3 regions of the Oceanimonas sp. MB9 genome follow, and region 1 is predicted to be linked to each of the others. Evidence: riboswitches for the same ligand, from Rfam matches in the RefSeq annotation. Region 1 holds a riboswitch; each other region holds the start of a gene.
What was found. A riboswitch is a leader RNA that binds a small molecule or an ion and turns the genes downstream of it on or off. The one in region 1 is predicted to bind thiamine pyrophosphate.

Region 1 (5,421 bases):
ATGGAATACACCGGCGTGCGTATCGACGGCAAGCTGCTGGCCACCCAGAGCGACGAGATCGCCAAACGACTCAAGGAGCTGGAGCTGGAAGCCCATGAGCTTGCCGGCGAGCCCTTCAACCTGAGCTCCACCAAGCAGCTGGGTGAGATCCTGTTCACCAAGCTGGAACTGCCGGTGATCAAGAAAACCCCCAAGGGCGCGCCGTCCACCGCCGAGGAAGTGCTGCAGGAGCTGGCGCTGGATTACCCCCTGCCCAAACTGCTGATGGAATACCGGGCCCTGAGCAAGCTCAAGTCCACCTATACCGACAAGCTGCCGCAAATGGTCAACGAGCACAGCGGCCGTATTCATACCTCCTATCATCAGGCCAACACCGCCACCGGGCGGTTGTCGTCGTCGGATCCCAACCTGCAGAACATTCCCATTCGCACCACCGAAGGTCGCCGCATTCGCCAGGCCTTTGTGGCCGAGCCCGGCTACAAGCTGGTGGCGGCGGACTACTCCCAGATTGAGCTGCGCATCATGGCGCACCTGTCTCAGGACAAGGGGTTGCTCGATGCCTTTGCCCATGGCCAGGACATTCACCGTGCCACCGCCGCCGAGGTATTTGGCGTGCCGGTGGATGAGGTCAGCACCGAGCAGCGTCGCCGGGCCAAGGCCATCAACTTTGGCCTGATCTACGGCATGAGCGCCTTTGGCCTGGCGCGTCAGCTGGGCATTGGCCGTAACGAGGCCCAGGACTATATGAACATCTACTTCGAACGCTATCCGGGCGTGCTGCGCTACATGGAAGACACGCGGGAGCAGGCCAGCGAGCGTGGCTATGTATCCACCCTGTTCGGCCGCCGGCTCTACCTGCCTGAGATCAAGTCCAAAAACGGCGCTCGGCGCAAGGGCGCCGAACGGGCGGCCATCAATGCGCCCATGCAGGGTACCGCCGCCGACATTATCAAGAAGGCCATGGTGCGGGTGAGTGACTGGCTGACCAGGTTGCCCGAGGGCGAAGTGCGCATGCTGATGCAGGTGCACGATGAACTGGTGTTTGAAATTCGTGAAGACAAGGTGGACGCCTACCGAGAGAACATCTGTGCACTGATGCAGCAGGCGGCCACCCTGGATGTGCCCCTGCTGGTGGAAGCCGGGGTGGGAGACAACTGGGATCAGGCTCACTGATCTGGTGTAAAAAAACAGAAATGAAATAAAATTACGGATTGGGGCTTTTCTCGGCCTCGGTTCGAGAGTAAAGTAGCTTCAGGTACAGAGGCAGGGACATCCCTGTCTGACTTTCATTTGTGCATTCGATACGTGACTGCTCAGGCCGCCTTCAGCATGACTGCTGAAGGCGTTTTTTTTGCCTGTTTCAGAATTCCCTGTAACTTGTATACAAAATTAATTTTTTGTAAAAAGGTTACAGTTTTGCTGCCGAAAACCGTTCAGGGCCTCCGCTGGCATTTGGGGGAAGGGCTGGTTATCATCGGGCCATTGGTCGGGGAGCCGCAAGGCTGAGACGGCAAGGCGCCGAACCCGTTGAACCTGATCCAGTTGATACTGGCGTAGGGAACCGGCGGCAGATGTCCGATGAGGTTCCCCGCCTCACGAGGACCATAAGGACATGCACAGCAGCAAAGCCATTATTCTCTCCATTGCCGGCTCCGACAGCGGCGGCGGTGCCGGTGTTCAGGCCGACATCAAGGCCATTTCCGCCACCGGTGGCTATGCCTGTTCGGTGCTCACCGCCATTACCGCCCAAAACACCCGTGGCGTGTCTGCGGTGCACCCCATTCCTCAGGACATTATTCGCGCCCAGCTCGATGCCGTGTTCGGCGATTTGCCGGTGGCGGCGGTCAAGGTGGGCATGCTGGGCGACGTCGACACCATCAACACCGTGGCCGATGCCCTGGAACAATACCGGCCCCGGCATCTGGTGGTGGATCCGGTGATGGTCAGCGCCAACGGCGACATGCTGCTGGCTCCGGAGGCGGTGCAAAGCCTGAAGCAGCGGCTGTTGCCCCTGGCGGATGTGATCACCCCCAACCTGCCGGAAGCGGCCTGCCTGACCGATCGCCAGGTACCGGCCTCGCTGCGCGAGGTCGAGCCGTTGCTCGCGGCCCTGAAGGAGCTGAAATGCCGGGCGGTGCTGCTCAAGGGCGGCTTTTTGCAGCAGGAGCCGCGCAGCCCCGACTGGCTGTTGCATGGCGATGGCATGCGCTGCTTTGACACCCCCAGGGTGATCACCACCAACACCCATGGCACCGGCTGCACCCTGTCCGGTGCCCTGGCGTCCTACCTGGCCCAGGGCCTGGAGCTGGAGCTGGCGGTGGCCTCGGCCAAGCACTATATCGAGCGCGCCATCGAGGCCGGTGCTCGCCTCAAAATCGGCCAGGGTCGGGGACCGGTAGAGCACTTTTTTGCCCGCTGACCCCGGCATTATCGCCCCGGTCCCCTTGCGCCGGGCCGGGGCGGCTTGTAGTATTTCAGCGCTAATAACCAATAAAAAAATTGATTAACTTACTGATAGTTAATCCAATTACTTCACTGCTATAGTCTGCTCTACAGAGTCTCTCCTTTATTTTTCGCCGATCCTGATGCCCTTCCAGGGGCTTTGTAAGGAGCCTTGCGTATGCTTGTTGCCGTTCTGGCAGGTTTTATTCTGGCCGCTCTGGTGCCGCGTTTGAGCCCTTTACTGGGTAAGCACATCGGCTGGTGCCTGGCCGCCCTGCCGGCCGCCCTGTTTGGCTATTTTGCGAGCTTCTGGCCCCGGGTGACCGGGGGCGAGGTGGTGCACTTTTATTACGACTGGATTCCCAGCCTGAACGTCAGCCTCAGCTTTCTGCTGGATGGCCTGAGCCTGATGTTCGCCCTGCTGATCACCGGCATTGGTACCTTTATTCTGATTTACGCCGGTCGCTACCTGGAAGGCAACCCGGACAGGCACAAGTTGATGATGTACCTGCTGGCCTTTATGAGTGCCATGCTGGGGGTGGTGCTGTGCAGCAACCTTATCGGCCTGTTTGTATTCTGGGAGCTGACCAGCATTACCTCCTACCTGCTGATCGGCTTTAACCACGAGCAGGAAAAAGCCCGCAAGGCGGCGCTGCAGGGGCTGTTTGTCACCATGGGTGGTGGCCTGGCGCTGATGACCGGGCTGATTATGCTGGGCTGGATGGCCGGCAGCTTTGAGCTACGCGAGGTGTTGGCGCAAGGGGCGGCACTGCAGCAGCACGGGTTGTTCCTGCCGATGATGGTGCTGGTGCTGGCGGGGTGTTTTACCAAGTCGGCCCAGACCCCATTCCATTTCTGGCTGCCCAACGCCATGGCCGCGCCCACCCCGGTGAGCGCCTACCTGCACTCGGCCACCATGGTCAAGGCCGGGGTCTTTCTGATGGCCCGGCTGCAGCCGGTGATGGCGGGCAGCGACGCCTGGCTGCTGGCACTGTCGCTGTTTGGTGCCGTGACCATGACGGTGGGGGCGGTGATGTCGGTGTGCAGCACGGATCTCAAGCGCATTCTGGCCTTTTCCACCGTGATGGCCCTGGGCACCCTGACCATGCTGATCGGCATCGGTACCCCGGTGGCGCTGAAGGCGGCCATGGTGTTTTTGCTGGCCCACGCCCTGTACAAGGGCGCCCTGTTTATGGCCGCCGGCACCCTGGATCACGCCACCGGCACCAAGGACGTGCGCGAGCTGGGCGGCCTGCGTGCCCACATGCCGCAAACGGCGTGGTTTCTGTGGCTGGCGGCGCTGTCGCTGGCGGGCATTCCGCCGCTGTTTGGCTTTATCGCCAAGGAGCTGATGTTCGAGGCGGCGCTGGGGGCAGCGTCGCTGCCGCTGCTGCTGACCCTGCTGGCGCTGATCACCGCGGTTTGCATCGTGGCCGCCAGTGCCCAGGTGGCGATCAAGCCCTTCTTTGGCGCCCTCAAGCCCACTCCCAAGGCGCCCCACGAGGCACCGCTGGCCCTGCGCCTGGGGTTCAGCGTACTGGCAACCCTGAGTCTGGTGCTGGGGCTGGTGCCCGGACTGGCAGAGCCACTGCTGGCGGCGGCGGTCACCGCCATCAGCGGCACTCAAGCCGCCGATCTGGATCTGGCGCTGTGGCACGGCATCAACCTGCCGCTGTTGTTCAGCGCCGCCGCCCTGGTGGCCGGTGGCCTGCTCTACCGTGGCTGGGACCGCGTGTACCAGCCCCTGGGCAAGGTCATTTATCCGCTGTCTTATGGTCCCGAGCGGGGCTATGAAAACATGATGGACGGCCTGGTGCGGCTGTCCCGCTGGCAGACGCAATGGCTGCAGAACGGCTACATGACCAACTACATTCTGACCATACTGATCACCGCCATCGGCCTGCTGGTGTATGCCTTCTGGGCTCACGACGCCTTTGTGTATTCACTGTCGTTCGAGGGCGTGCGTCTGTATGAGGTAGTGATCAGCCTGCTGATGCTGGTGGCCGTGGTGTATGCCAGTGCCACCCATCTGCGGCTGGGCTCGGTGGCGGCGGTGGGCGTGCTGGGCTTTGCCATGGCACTGATCTACGTGTTCTTCAGCGCGCCGGATCTGGCCATCACCCAGGTGCTGGTAGAGACCCTGACGGTGATCCTGCTGGTGCTGGTGTTGTTCCGCCTGCCCGGTTTTCAGGATCTGTCCAGCGTCCGTACCCGCTGGCGCGACGCCGCCGTGGCCGGGGTCTTTGGCGTGCTGGTGACCATGATGGTACTGACCGTGAACCAGTCTTCCCTGGGCGAGGGCATCAGTGACTACCTAGTGGCCAACAGCTATGAGGTGGCCCACGGTCGCAATATCGTCAACGTTATCCTGGTGGATTACCGGGCGCTGGATACCCTGGGGGAAATTTTCGTACTGGCCCTGGCCGCCATCGGCGTTAACGCCATGATCCGCTTTCGCTGGGAGGACTACCGATGATCTCCGGTTCGTCGCTGATTCTGCAGACCGCCACTCGTTTTCTGGTGCCGTTGCTGTTCCTGTTTTCGGTGTTTTTGCTGCTGCGTGGCCACAATGAGCCCGGTGGCGGTTTCATCGCCGGGCTGGTGGCGTCCGGGGCCTTTGCCCTGCACCTGTTTGCCTTTGATGCCGGCAGCACCCGCAAGCTGATGGGGGTGGAAAGCCAGCTGCTGATGGGCTGCGGCCTGTTGCTGGCTTTGGTCAGCGGCACCGTGGGCATGGTGTTCAACGGCCAGCCGTTTCTGTCCAGCCAGTGGTGGTCGCTGTATGTGCCGGGGCTGGGTGAGCTCAAGCTGAGTACACCGCTGTTTTTTGATATCGGCGTGTTTCTGGTGGTGGTCGGCGTGGTCACTACCATCATGCTGTCCCTGGCAAAGGTGGAGGAATAAATGGAAAACCTGTTTGCCTTTGTGGTGGGCGGCCTGTACGCCACCGCCCTGTTTATGATGCTGCGGCGCAGCGTG
Region 2 (5,421 bases), on a different contig from region 1:
TCAGGACGGGCGGCGAACCAGGGTATGGTTTTTCCCCTGTTTGTGCTGATACATGCGCTCGTCGGCCAATGACAGGCACTGAGACAGGCTGTCGCTTTCCAGACTGGTGGCCATGCCGTGGCTCAGACCGGCATTTTTCCAGCCAGCCTTGTGCAATGCCGCTTCGGATTTTTGCAGACGCTGTGCCAACAGTGCCGACAGGCCGGACAACTGCTGGGGTTGGCAAATGGGCACCAGCCATAAAAACTCGTCGCCGCCGGTGCGATACACGGTGCCCAGCTTGCCCAAGTGTGTCTGCATCTGCTCGGCGGCAAACACCAGAAAGCGATCGCCCTGGTCGTGACCATGGGTGTCGTTAATGGCCTTGAAGCCGTCTACATCAATAAACACCAGGCCATAAGGCTGGTCGCCTAGCTCGTCAATCTGCTCATGAAAGGCGTGGCGGTTGCCAATGCCGGTAAGGGTGTCCCGGCGCGACATCAGATAACTGCGGCGGTATTCCTGTTGCTGCAGGCTCAGCCATTCGGCCATCGACAGCAAAATGCAAAAGCAGTCCAGTGCCAGCGCGATCACCACCATGCCTTCGGCATAACCGGCCAGATCGAGCTGGCCAACGTGCAGCAGCATATAGGCCAGCAGGGCCACGCCGTAAAGCAGGTTGCCGGTGAGGTAATACTTGGCGCGAAAGTCCTTTTTGCTCAGCATCATTATGCCGGTGACAATGGCGGTGGGCACCCACAGCAAAGCGATGGCATGAGAGACCTGATAGCCCAACACAAAGGGCAGCCAGGGCATCAGCAGGCCCAGCCCCAGACACAGCACAGAGAGCCCGTGGAAGAAGTGGTTCAGGCGCGAATGTCGCAGCCGGCAGTTAAACAGCAGACGGGTAAACTGGCTGGCATAGGCAATGGCAAAGGGAAACAGCAGCATGCCCCAGTAGGCCGGATTGCTGTTTCCCACCCCCCAGATAAAGCCCCAGGCGCCGGACGCAGCAAACCAGCCAATGCCGTGCAGGCCCACATAGCCGGCACAGGCCAGAGTGACCGGTGTTTTAGTGCGAAAGTAGGCAAACAGGGCAATCAGCCCCAGGGTGAACATCACTCCTGTGCCCAGTAGTGTGGCGGCGTTGGTTAAAAACTGCTGCTGGTAAAAGCGGGATTGCGGCACAAAGTGAGGCTGAACCGGTGCCGGAAATTTTTTGGCATCAATCATCAGCCACAGCACGCCGGTTTCACCGGCATTCAGGGTCAGTGGGAATGCCTGCTGATGCAGCAGCCGCACACTTTGCCCCGTACGCTGACCAAAACCAGGCAAGGGTACAGTGCGGCCATTGTCGCTCTGCCAGTAGGCCTGGCCACGATCAAGATAGTTGGCGGGCAGGCGCACAAACCAGGTGCCCGGCTGCTCTGACAACGAGGTGACTTGCATGCGCAGGCCAAAGGCACCTTCGCCTCCCAGGGTGCTGGCCACGGTGCCGGCGCTCAAGATGGCGGCACGCAACTGGTTAAAATCCGTGATGGTGCTGCCTGTGGGCAGGGCCCGCCACAGGTTGGCTTCTGCCGGCGACGTGGTTGTGTGGTCCGTTAATACCACGGGGGAGGCGATGGCGGTTCCGGCTATCAGCCAAAGCGCCAGCATCAGCCGGCAGACCAAGTGCATTATTATTTTCATCCCTGACGGAGCCTGTTTGTCGATCAAACAAGTTTATGCCCGTTGGACTTCAGGTAACAGCGGGTACCGGCGTTTGTTGGTGGCAGCACCTCTATTTCAGACACAAAAAACCGGCGGCCTGACGGCGCGCCGGTGCTTTCGTTACGACGAAAAGGTGCGACGAAACGAAATCAGCTTTCCAGGCTGCGTACCCGGCTGGCCAGGGCGGCAAAGTCAAAGGGCTGGCGGGCGGGCACCAGCAGCAGCAGGGCGGAGATGGCCACCGGCACAAAGGTGGCCAGCAGGAAGGACTCCAGCAGGTGAGTGGCGGCTTCGCCCGGCGCCGGGAACAGCATCAGGCCGGCCACCAGGCCCCCCAGCGTGCTGAGCATGGCGTTCCAGCCCTGGTAGCGGGCGTTGTAAAAGCCAAAGAACACGGTAAAGGCCGCGGCGCAGCACAGCAGATCCGCCAGCAGGAACAGATAGAGCACGCTGAAGCCCTGAGAGGCCACATACAGCACCGGAATGGACACCAGCACGATCAACCAGCGCGACAGCCCCAGCAGGCGGTGCACACTGGTGTTGGGCAACAGCCGGCGCAGGTCCACCACCAGCATGCTGGTCAGGCCGCTGATGGTGGAGTCGGCGCTGCTCATGATCAGTGCCAGACCAAAGGGCAACAGGCCAATGGCAAACCACAGCGGCATGTTGGGCATCAGCACGCTAAACAGCGCCACCGAGCCGTCGCCGGGCAGGCCCAGGCCCACAAAGGCCAGGCCGAACAAACCCATGATAAAGATGATGGGAAAGCTGAGCACACCGCTCAGAATAAAGCCGTTGCGAATCACCTTGTTGTCTCGGGCGGCAAACACCCGCTGCCAGGTGCCCTGATAGAACAGGCCGGTCAGCACCACCGCCAGAAAGAAGGTCAGACCCGATTTCAGCCCGGTGGTGTCGAGCGGATCAAGCAGGTGGGGAGCCTTTTCCTGCAGGCCGGTCAGGGCCGGGACCAGGCCGCCGGTGGCCTGCCAGCCCAGCACGATCAGGGTGAGCAAAAACGGCAGTATCACCAGCATTTGCACCCTGTCGGTGAAAATGGTGACCCGCAGCCCGCCATAGAGGGTGTAAAGCAGGGTGGCCACCATCACAATGCCGGCGGTGGCCCACAGCGGCACCGGCGCCAGCAGCGCCACCATCTGGGCGATGGCGGTGAGGCCGGCGGTGAGGGAGATGAACATGTAGAACAGCATGATCACCAGCACGAAGCCGTACATGCCGCGGCCATAGCGGCCCAGCACAAACTCGGTGAGGGTGTGACCTTCCGGCATCAGCTCGCGAATACGCTTGCCCAGCGGAATCATCACCAGGCGGGGTGCCAGCACCCCAAGGGCGTAGCCGGTAATGGCGCCAATGCCGCCCCAGGTGGCGGCCTGGGCCGGGCCAAACAGAATCCAGGTGCCCATGGTGGTGGCCAGCAGGGTCAGCATGGTGGCGCTGCCGCCCTGGCTGTTGCGGGCCACGATAAAGTCTTCCGGTTTGTCATTTTGCCGGCGGGCGTAAAGCAGGCCGGGAATGGCGAAAACCGCGGCAAATAAACAGAGCCATAAAATAGCGGTGGTGGTGTCCAGCATGTGTTCTCCCTTTGCTCCCGAGAGCACTAAATGGCCGGAAACACGGGTGAAGGGAAGGCGGGACGGATCGGGGTTGTGCGGGATCGTTCGTTTCCTTCCCTTCGCCGGCATTATCCGGATCAGGTTCTAAGGGTTACCGCCGGTGTGGCGGAGTCTCAGCCCGTTTGGGCTCCCCCAGGAATAGCGAATCGAGAGTAAGGGCCGGCGGCGTGGTTGTCAATGTGGCGGTGCTCAGTGCTCGGCCCTCTGTGCAGCGGGCATGGGCCGGGAAGAGGCATGTTGTTGCAGCCACCAGGTTGCCATGCAGGAGAGCAGTATGCCGGGCCAGAGCCAGGCCGCCACCGGCTCGCCGCCAAACAGCCAGAGCAGCAGGGCGACCGCCGCCGGGTTGAGGTAGGTGTAGGCCATCACCCGCTGCGGGCCGAGGTGAATGCTGCCTCCCTGAAAGAGGTAACCGCTGGCCAGGGTGGCGCACACCACCAGGTAGACCATGGCCAGCCAGTCGGCCGGCGCCAGCGCCTGCCACTGCAGTGATGTCTCGGTCAGCCAGACCATGAGTCCCATCCAGATCGCACCGCCCAGCAGGGTGGCGCAGGTAAGCACCGCCACCGAGTCGTTGCGATACAGCAGCTTCATGCACAGGGAATAGGCGCACATGCAGAATACCGCCAGCAGAAACAGCCGGTCTCCCGCATTGAGCTGCAACGCCAGCGCCCGGTCCGGACTGCCCTCAAAGATCACCCAGAGCGCGCCCAGCATGCCCAGCAGGTAACTGAGCCCCTGGCCGGCGGTGACCCGGGTGCGCAGCAGCCAGATGCCCGCGATCCCGGTCAGTGCCGGCACCAGGGTGAACAGGGTGCCGGTATTGAGCGCCGTGGTACTGTGCAGCGCCTCGAACATCAAAATGAAAAACAGCGCATAAAACAGGCTGATGGTCAGGCCGCGGGGCATGGCCCGCCACAACTGGCGACGCCGGTCGGCCCGGCGCAGTACCCAGGGCAGCAGCAGGGCGGCGGCCAGCACAAAGCGCAGCAGCGTCAGGGAGGCCGCCGGGGCCACCGCCGCCAGCCGGGCCGAGATGATGAAGGATCCCGCTACCAGCAAGGTGGCGAGTAACACGCGTCCGTGGGCGTGCCAGTGTTGAGTGTTCATGGTTGCTCTCCCCGGGCCGGCCAGCGACCCCGTATGGTCAGAAACGATTCAGGATCCGCACCGCGTCAAGGGATCGTTGCCCCGGCCTGGAATGGGCGGCCCTGGTGCCCTTGCCGATGGTCAGCATCATGCCGACCACATGGCCGGGGGGCAGTCGAATTAGCTCGGCCACGCATTCGGCATCAAAGCCGATCATGGGGCAGCTGTCGTAGCCCATGGCGCTGGCGGCCAGCATGGCGGTTTGCGCCGCTATGCCCACGGAGCGGATCGCCTCGTCCCGCTGCAGTTGCGGCTTGCCGGCGTAAAAGTCGTGAATCATCGACAGCATCAGGTCGCGGGTGTCGGCGGGGGCGTCGCGCCAGCAATGGCCGGGATCATTTTGCCAGGCCTGAGTGTCGGCGCAGAGCACCAGCAGCAACGAGGCGTCGGTGATCTGCGCCTGATCCCAGGCGGCAACGCGCAACTCGGCGCGCAGTTGTGGATCTTCCACCTGCACAAAGCGCCAGTGTTGCAGGTTGTAGGAAGTGGGCGCCTGCAGCAGGTGCCGAAACAGCCGTTCCACATCGGCCTCGGGCATGTGAAAGGTGGCATCGTAATGCTTGATGGCCCGGCGGGACATGATGGCGTCTAGGGTATGCATGGTCTGGCTCCTGAGGGAATGGGCTTGGTTTGGAACTCAGTATTCCATGTGCAAAAATGAAGAAAAACAGAGTGAATGCAGAGGATGTGTGCATGAACGCACAGGTGGATGACTGGCACGAAATCTATACCGCCTATCAGGTGGCCCGGCTTGGCTCCCTGAGCGCCGCCGCCCAGCAGCTGGAGGTGCATCACAGCACCGTATTGCGGCGGATCAACGCCCTGGAAGCGAGAATGGGCGCGCGCCTGTTTCATCGCCACCCCAGGGGCTATGTGGCCACCGAGGCCGGGCGAGTCCTGATGGCCGCCGCCGCCCAGGCCGAAGCCGCCTTTGGGGTGATGCGGGCCC
Region 3 (5,421 bases), on a different contig from region 1:
CTTTCTGTTTATTTTTATCGGCTTTTTCTCCTGCGGCTATCAGCTGGCGTTTATTACCGCCCACTTTCCGGCCTTTATTGCCGAAATGTGCAGCGCCATTGCGCCGGACAGCATCATTCAGGCCCTGGGGGTGAGCTCCACCTCCAGCCTCGGTGCCATGGCCATTGCCCTTATCGGCCTGTTCAATATCGGTGGCACCCTGCTGGCCGGCTGGCTTGGCAACCGCTATTCACGCAAGTATCTGCTGGCGGTCATTTACGCCCTGCGTACCCTGGTGTCGGCGGTGTTTATTCTCAACCCCATTACCCCGGAAAGCGTGGTGCTGTTTTCCATGGCCATGGGTGCGCTCTGGCTGGCCACCGTTCCCCTCACCTCCGGCCTGGTGGCCCAGATATACGGGCTGCGCTATATGGGCACCCTGTATGGCCTGGTGTTCTTCTCCCATCAGCTGGGTGGTTTTATGGGGGTCTGGCTGGGCGGTACCCTTTATGACCTGCACTCCAATTACCTTATGGTCTGGTGGATTGGCGTGGGCTTTGGTGCCATCTCGGCCCTGGCGCACCTGCCCATAGAGGAAAAGCCCTGGGCCCAGCGGGGCACGCCGCTGGCCACGGCCTGAGCACACGGGCGCCGGCCGTACGTGCCGGCACCTAACTGCGGCGCCGCAGGCGCAGATCCCGCCCCAGGGTCACCGCCACAAACAGCACCACCAGCGGGATAAGGCCAAAGAGAATGCCGGCGCGCAGCCAGGATACATAATCCGAGCCCAGGGTCAGCGCCACCATGTACCACACATAGGTCACATAAAGCGCCAGAAACAGGCCGCCCTCGGCCCGATTGAGCCGCGCCCCGGTAAAGAACAATGGCAGGCACAGCAAGGCCACTCCCAGCATCACCGGCATGTCGAGAGACGCCAGCTGCGGCCCGGCCTGCAGCGGCGCCGGGGACACCAGCCCCGACAGCCCCAGCACACACAGAATGTTGAACACATTGCTGCCCACCACGTTGCCGATGGCAATGTCGCGCTGCCCGCGAAGGGTGGCCATCACCGAGGTCATCACCTCCGGCAGCGAGGTGCCGGCGGCAACGATGGTCAGGCCAATCACCGCCTCGCTCACGCCAAAGCCGGCGGCCAGCTGCACCGCGCTCTGCACCAGCCAGCGCGCCCCGGTCACCAGCAGCAGCAGACCGCCCGACACCAGCAGCAGGTTTTGCCACACCGGCGCCGGAGTCTGCACCACCTCGTCACCGGTGCCGCCGTCGCTCTGACGCCGGCCCTGCACAAACAAAAAGCCGGTGTAACCCAGCAGCCCGGCGAACAGCACCCCCGCCTCCAGCCGGCCCAGGGTGCCGTTCCAGGCCAGGATCACCGCCAGCACCGACACCCCGATCATGATGGGCACATCCTGGCGAATAAGCTGCTGCGAAACCACCAGCGGCGAGATCACCGCCGCCAGCCCCAGAATAAACAGCACGTTGAAAATGTTGCTGCCCACCACGTTGGCAATGGCCAGCTCGGTCTGCCCGGCCCAGGCCGATTTCACGCTCACCGCCAGCTCGGGCGCGCTGGTGCCAAAGGCCACCACCGTCAGGCCGATGACCAGCGCCGGCACGCCCAGACTGGCGGCCAGCCGGGCCGCGCCCCGCACCAGCAAATCGGCGCCCACAATCAGCAACAGCAATCCTGCCGCCAGCATCAACCAGACCATCTGCGCTCTCCTGCAACAACACCGGCCCCGGCACGGGGCGAAACGCTCACGACAATAGCAGAACCCAAGGCCGGCGCCAGCCTCGCCGGGGCGGTAACGGAAATATTTTTTCTTATGGCAAAAAGGTACTCATAAGAGAACTACACTCAGCGGGCACCGGTGCGCTTGTGCGCGCCTCTCACCTCGAGCACGGATAAAGGAACCCCCCATGAACCGGGCATTACGACCAGTGATTACCCTCTCGCTGCTCACCCTGAGCATCACCCTGCAGGCGGCCCCCGCCGTCAGCACCGGCCAGGGCGGCGCCGTGGCAACCATTTCGGAGCAGGCCAGCCGGGCCGCCATTGCGATCCTCGACCAGGGCGGCAATGCCATCGACGCCGCCGTGGCGGCGGCCGCCACCCTGGGCGTGACCGATCCCTTCAGCTGCGGCATTGGCGGCGGGGGCTTTATGCTGATTTACTCCGCCGATGACGACAAGGTCATCAGCATCGACCACAGAGAAACCGCCCCGGCCTATTTTCACCCCGGCATTTTTCAGCACAACGGCGAGGCCATGGCCTGGGAAGAGGTGGTGCCCACCGGCATTTCCGTGGGTGTGCCCGGCACCGTGCTGGGCTGGCAGGAGGCCCTTGGCCGCTACGGCACCATGAGCCTTGAGCAGACCCTGGCCCCCGCCATTGAGGTGGCGGAGCAGGGCTTTACCGTGACCGACAACTTTCACCGCATCGCTCAAAAAAACGAACACAAGTTCGCCCGCTTTGAGCCCAGCCGCGCCCTGTATCTGCAGAACGGCAAAGCCCTGCCCGTGGGCAGCCATTTCAGCAACCCGGATCTGGCCGCCACCTACCGGGCCATTGCCAAAGGCGGCGCTCAGGCCTTTTATGAAGGCGACATCGCCCGCGACATTGTGGCGGCGGTCAACCAGCCGCCGGTGGTGGACGGCGTCAGCGTGCTGAGCGCCACCATGACCCTGAACGATCTCAAAGATTACGAAGTGCGGCTGCGTCAGCCCATTCATTCCACCTACCGGGGCTATGACGTCTATGGCATGGCGCCGCCGTCAAGCGGCGGCATTGCCATTGCCCAGGCACTGAACCTGCTGGAAACCCGGGATCTGTCGGCGGCTTCACGCACCGAGGTGGAACACCTGTATCTGGAAGCCTCGCGCCTGGCCTTTGCCGACCGGAACGCCTATGTGGCCGACACCGAATTCACCGACGTGCCCATCGCCGGCCTGCTGTCCAAGGAATATGCCAAACACCGGGCCCCGCAGCTGGAAGCCCGGGCCGCCGGCCAGCGCGGGCCGGGAGATCCCTTCGCCTATCAGGACGATCCTTCCGTGCCCCTGCGCCCTGCCGCCGCCGGCCTGATGCAGGAGTCGGCCCACACCACCCACCTGGCGGTGTCGGACCGGCACGGCAACGTGGTGGCCTACACCTTTACCATTGAAGACTGGGGCGGCAGCGGCATTGTGGTGCCGGGCCGGGGCTTTTTGCTCAACAACGAGCTCACCGACTTTGACTTCAGTGCGCCGCACCCCAACGTGGCCGAAGCCTTCAAGCGGCCCCGCTCCAGCATGAGCCCCACCATAGTGCTGCGCGACGGCAAGCCCGCCTTTACCATAGGCTCACCCGGCGGCTCCACCATCATCACCACCGTGCTGCAGACCATGGTCAACCACATCGATCTGGGCATGTCGCTGGCCGATGCCCTCGCAGCCCCGCGCATGAGCCAGCGCAACGGCGACACCACCCTGGTGGAAACCCTGCTCGGCTTTCCCGGCAGCGAGCAGGCCAGGGCGCTCGAAGCCCTGGGCCACCGCTTTGTGGAAACCGACCAGATTGGCGCCGCCAACGGCATTGCCTTTCATGCCGACGGCTCGGTCACCGCGGTCAGTGAACCCCGCCGCCACGGCGTGGGCACCGCCCTGGTGCAGCAGCAGTAAGCCCCGTCAAAGGGTGGCTTGTCCGCCCTTTGAGTTATTCCCATGACGTCGGTTGCACCCCAGCAACCGGCACCTCTCCGTCGAGAAATATCTCCGGCCGTCTTCGTCACTAAATAACCGGATTCGGCCGGTTTTTATCGATTTCTATTACCGAATGCGTATAATTCCGCTCGCCTTATAACCAAGGCCAAATCCTAAGGGGTGGCATTTCCGCCTGAGATGCGCAACGCGCGAACCCTTTGAACCTGATCCGGTTGATACCGGCGTAGGAATAGGAAGCTCACAACGCCCTGCCCTGCTCGTATTGTTACCGGGTCTTCGCACTGAAATGGAGATGTAAAGTGCCGAGACTGACCCCCTTTGTTCCTTCTGCCCTGACCCTGGCCATGGCGGCCACCCTGCCGGCCCAGGCCGAGGAAAATACAGAATCCGTTTACACCCTGGCCCCCGTGCTGGTGACTTCCAGCTTTCGGGAAGACACCCTGCAGGACACCGCCGCCAGCGTGAGCGTGATCGATGAAGCCGAGCTCGACAAGCCAAACACCAACCACCTGGAAGACGTGTTGGCCAAGGCCCCCAACGTCAACCTGAGTGCCGGTGCATCCCGGGGCAAGTTTTACCAGATCCGTGGTGTGGGCGAGCGCAGCCAGTTTATTGGGGTGGTCAACCCTTCGGTGGGCGTGGTGGTGGACGGCATCGACATGAGCGCCATGACCACGGGCGCCACCCTGCTGGATGCCAGTCAGGTTGAAGTGCTGCGCGGCCCGCAGGGCAGCCTGTATGGCGCCAACGCCCTGGCCGGGCTGATTAACGTGCGTGCCAACGAGCCCACCGATACACCGGAAGGCAATGTGGAGCTGACCCTGGGGGAATACAACACCCGCAACCTGAGTGCGGCCGTGGGTGGCCCCATCAATGACAAGGTAGGTTATCGCATTGCGGCCCAGCGCAACCTGAGCGACGGCTTTATTACCAATGATTATTTAAACGCCGACAATACCAACAACATTGATGAAACCCTGCTGCGCACCAAGTTTCGCATTGCCGCCAGCGACGATCTGGATCTGGATCTGACCGCGTTTTACGCCAATATCGACAACGGCTACGATGCCTTCTCCCTCGACAACAGCCGCCATACCCTGTCGGACAACCCGGGCCATGATCGCCAGGAAACCATTGCCCTGTCGGGCAAGGCCAGCTGGTATGGCGTTGAAGCCTTTATTCTGGAAACCGCCCTGGCGGTGAACAAGAGCAACCTGGAATACGGCTATGATGTGGACTGGGCCAACCCCGGCCTCGGTGGCTACAGTGCCACCGACAACTACCAGCGGGACGAGCGCGGCGCCACCGCCGATATTCGCTTTATCTCCACCGAGCAGTCCGCTCTGTTCAATGGCCGCACCGACTGGACCGGCGGAGTCTATTTCTTTCACCGCAGCTCGGATCTGACCCGTCGTTACACCTTCGCCCCACAACACTTCACCAGCGAATATGAAGCCAACCGGGTGGCCACCTATGGCGAGCTGGAAACGGCCCTTACCGACCAGCTGACCCTGATCAACGGCCTGCGGGTAGAGCAGGATCGCACTCAATACCGTGACAGCGACAACAATGGCAGCGATCCTGTCGATCTGCTCTGGGGCGGCCGGGTGGCACTGGAATACCAGGCCGACGCCAGTAGCATGTATTACGCCCTGATCTCCCGGGGCTACAAGGTGGGCGGCTATAACGCCACCGGCGATCTGCCCGCCGAGCTGCGCGATT

Region 2: it holds a riboswitch for thiamine pyrophosphate, as region 1 does, so the genes downstream of both, OJHNALOF_RS10520 (sodium:solute symporter family protein) here and thiD (bifunctional hydroxymethylpyrimidine kinase/phosphomethylpyrimidine kinase) in region 1, are expected to answer to the same signal.
Region 3: it holds a riboswitch for thiamine pyrophosphate, as region 1 does, so the genes downstream of both, OJHNALOF_RS08420 (TonB-dependent receptor plug domain-containing protein) here and thiD (bifunctional hydroxymethylpyrimidine kinase/phosphomethylpyrimidine kinase) in region 1, are expected to answer to the same signal.

Annotation. Positions count from the first base shown of each region.
Region 1 covers NZ_VFBE01000001.1:197,178-202,598, reverse strand. Annotated here, with positions in the region: gene polA (DNA polymerase I) at 1-1,173, shown strand, start outside; TPP riboswitch at 1,478-1,577, shown strand; gene thiD (bifunctional hydroxymethylpyrimidine kinase/phosphomethylpyrimidine kinase) at 1,613-2,419, shown strand; gene OJHNALOF_RS00970 (putative monovalent cation/H+ antiporter subunit A) at 2,621-4,918, shown strand; gene OJHNALOF_RS00965 (Na+/H+ antiporter subunit B) at 4,915-5,346, shown strand; gene OJHNALOF_RS00960 (Na+/H+ antiporter subunit C) at 5,347-5,421, shown strand, end outside.
Region 2 covers NZ_VFBE01000007.1:74,776-80,196, forward strand. Annotated here, with positions in the region: gene OJHNALOF_RS10515 (GGDEF domain-containing protein) at 1-1,659, opposite strand; gene OJHNALOF_RS10520 (sodium:solute symporter family protein) at 1,842-3,281, opposite strand; TPP riboswitch at 3,361-3,467, opposite strand; gene OJHNALOF_RS10525 (DMT family transporter) at 3,513-4,433, opposite strand; gene OJHNALOF_RS10530 (nitroreductase family protein) at 4,471-5,073, opposite strand; gene OJHNALOF_RS10535 (LysR family transcriptional regulator) at 5,166-5,421, shown strand, end outside.
Region 3 covers NZ_VFBE01000005.1:1,095,744-1,101,164, reverse strand. Annotated here, with positions in the region: gene OJHNALOF_RS08435 (MFS transporter) at 1-619, shown strand, start outside; gene OJHNALOF_RS08430 (calcium/sodium antiporter) at 651-1,709, opposite strand; gene ggt (gamma-glutamyltransferase) at 1,918-3,657, shown strand; TPP riboswitch at 3,845-3,946, shown strand; gene OJHNALOF_RS08420 (TonB-dependent receptor plug domain-containing protein) at 3,999-5,421, shown strand, end outside.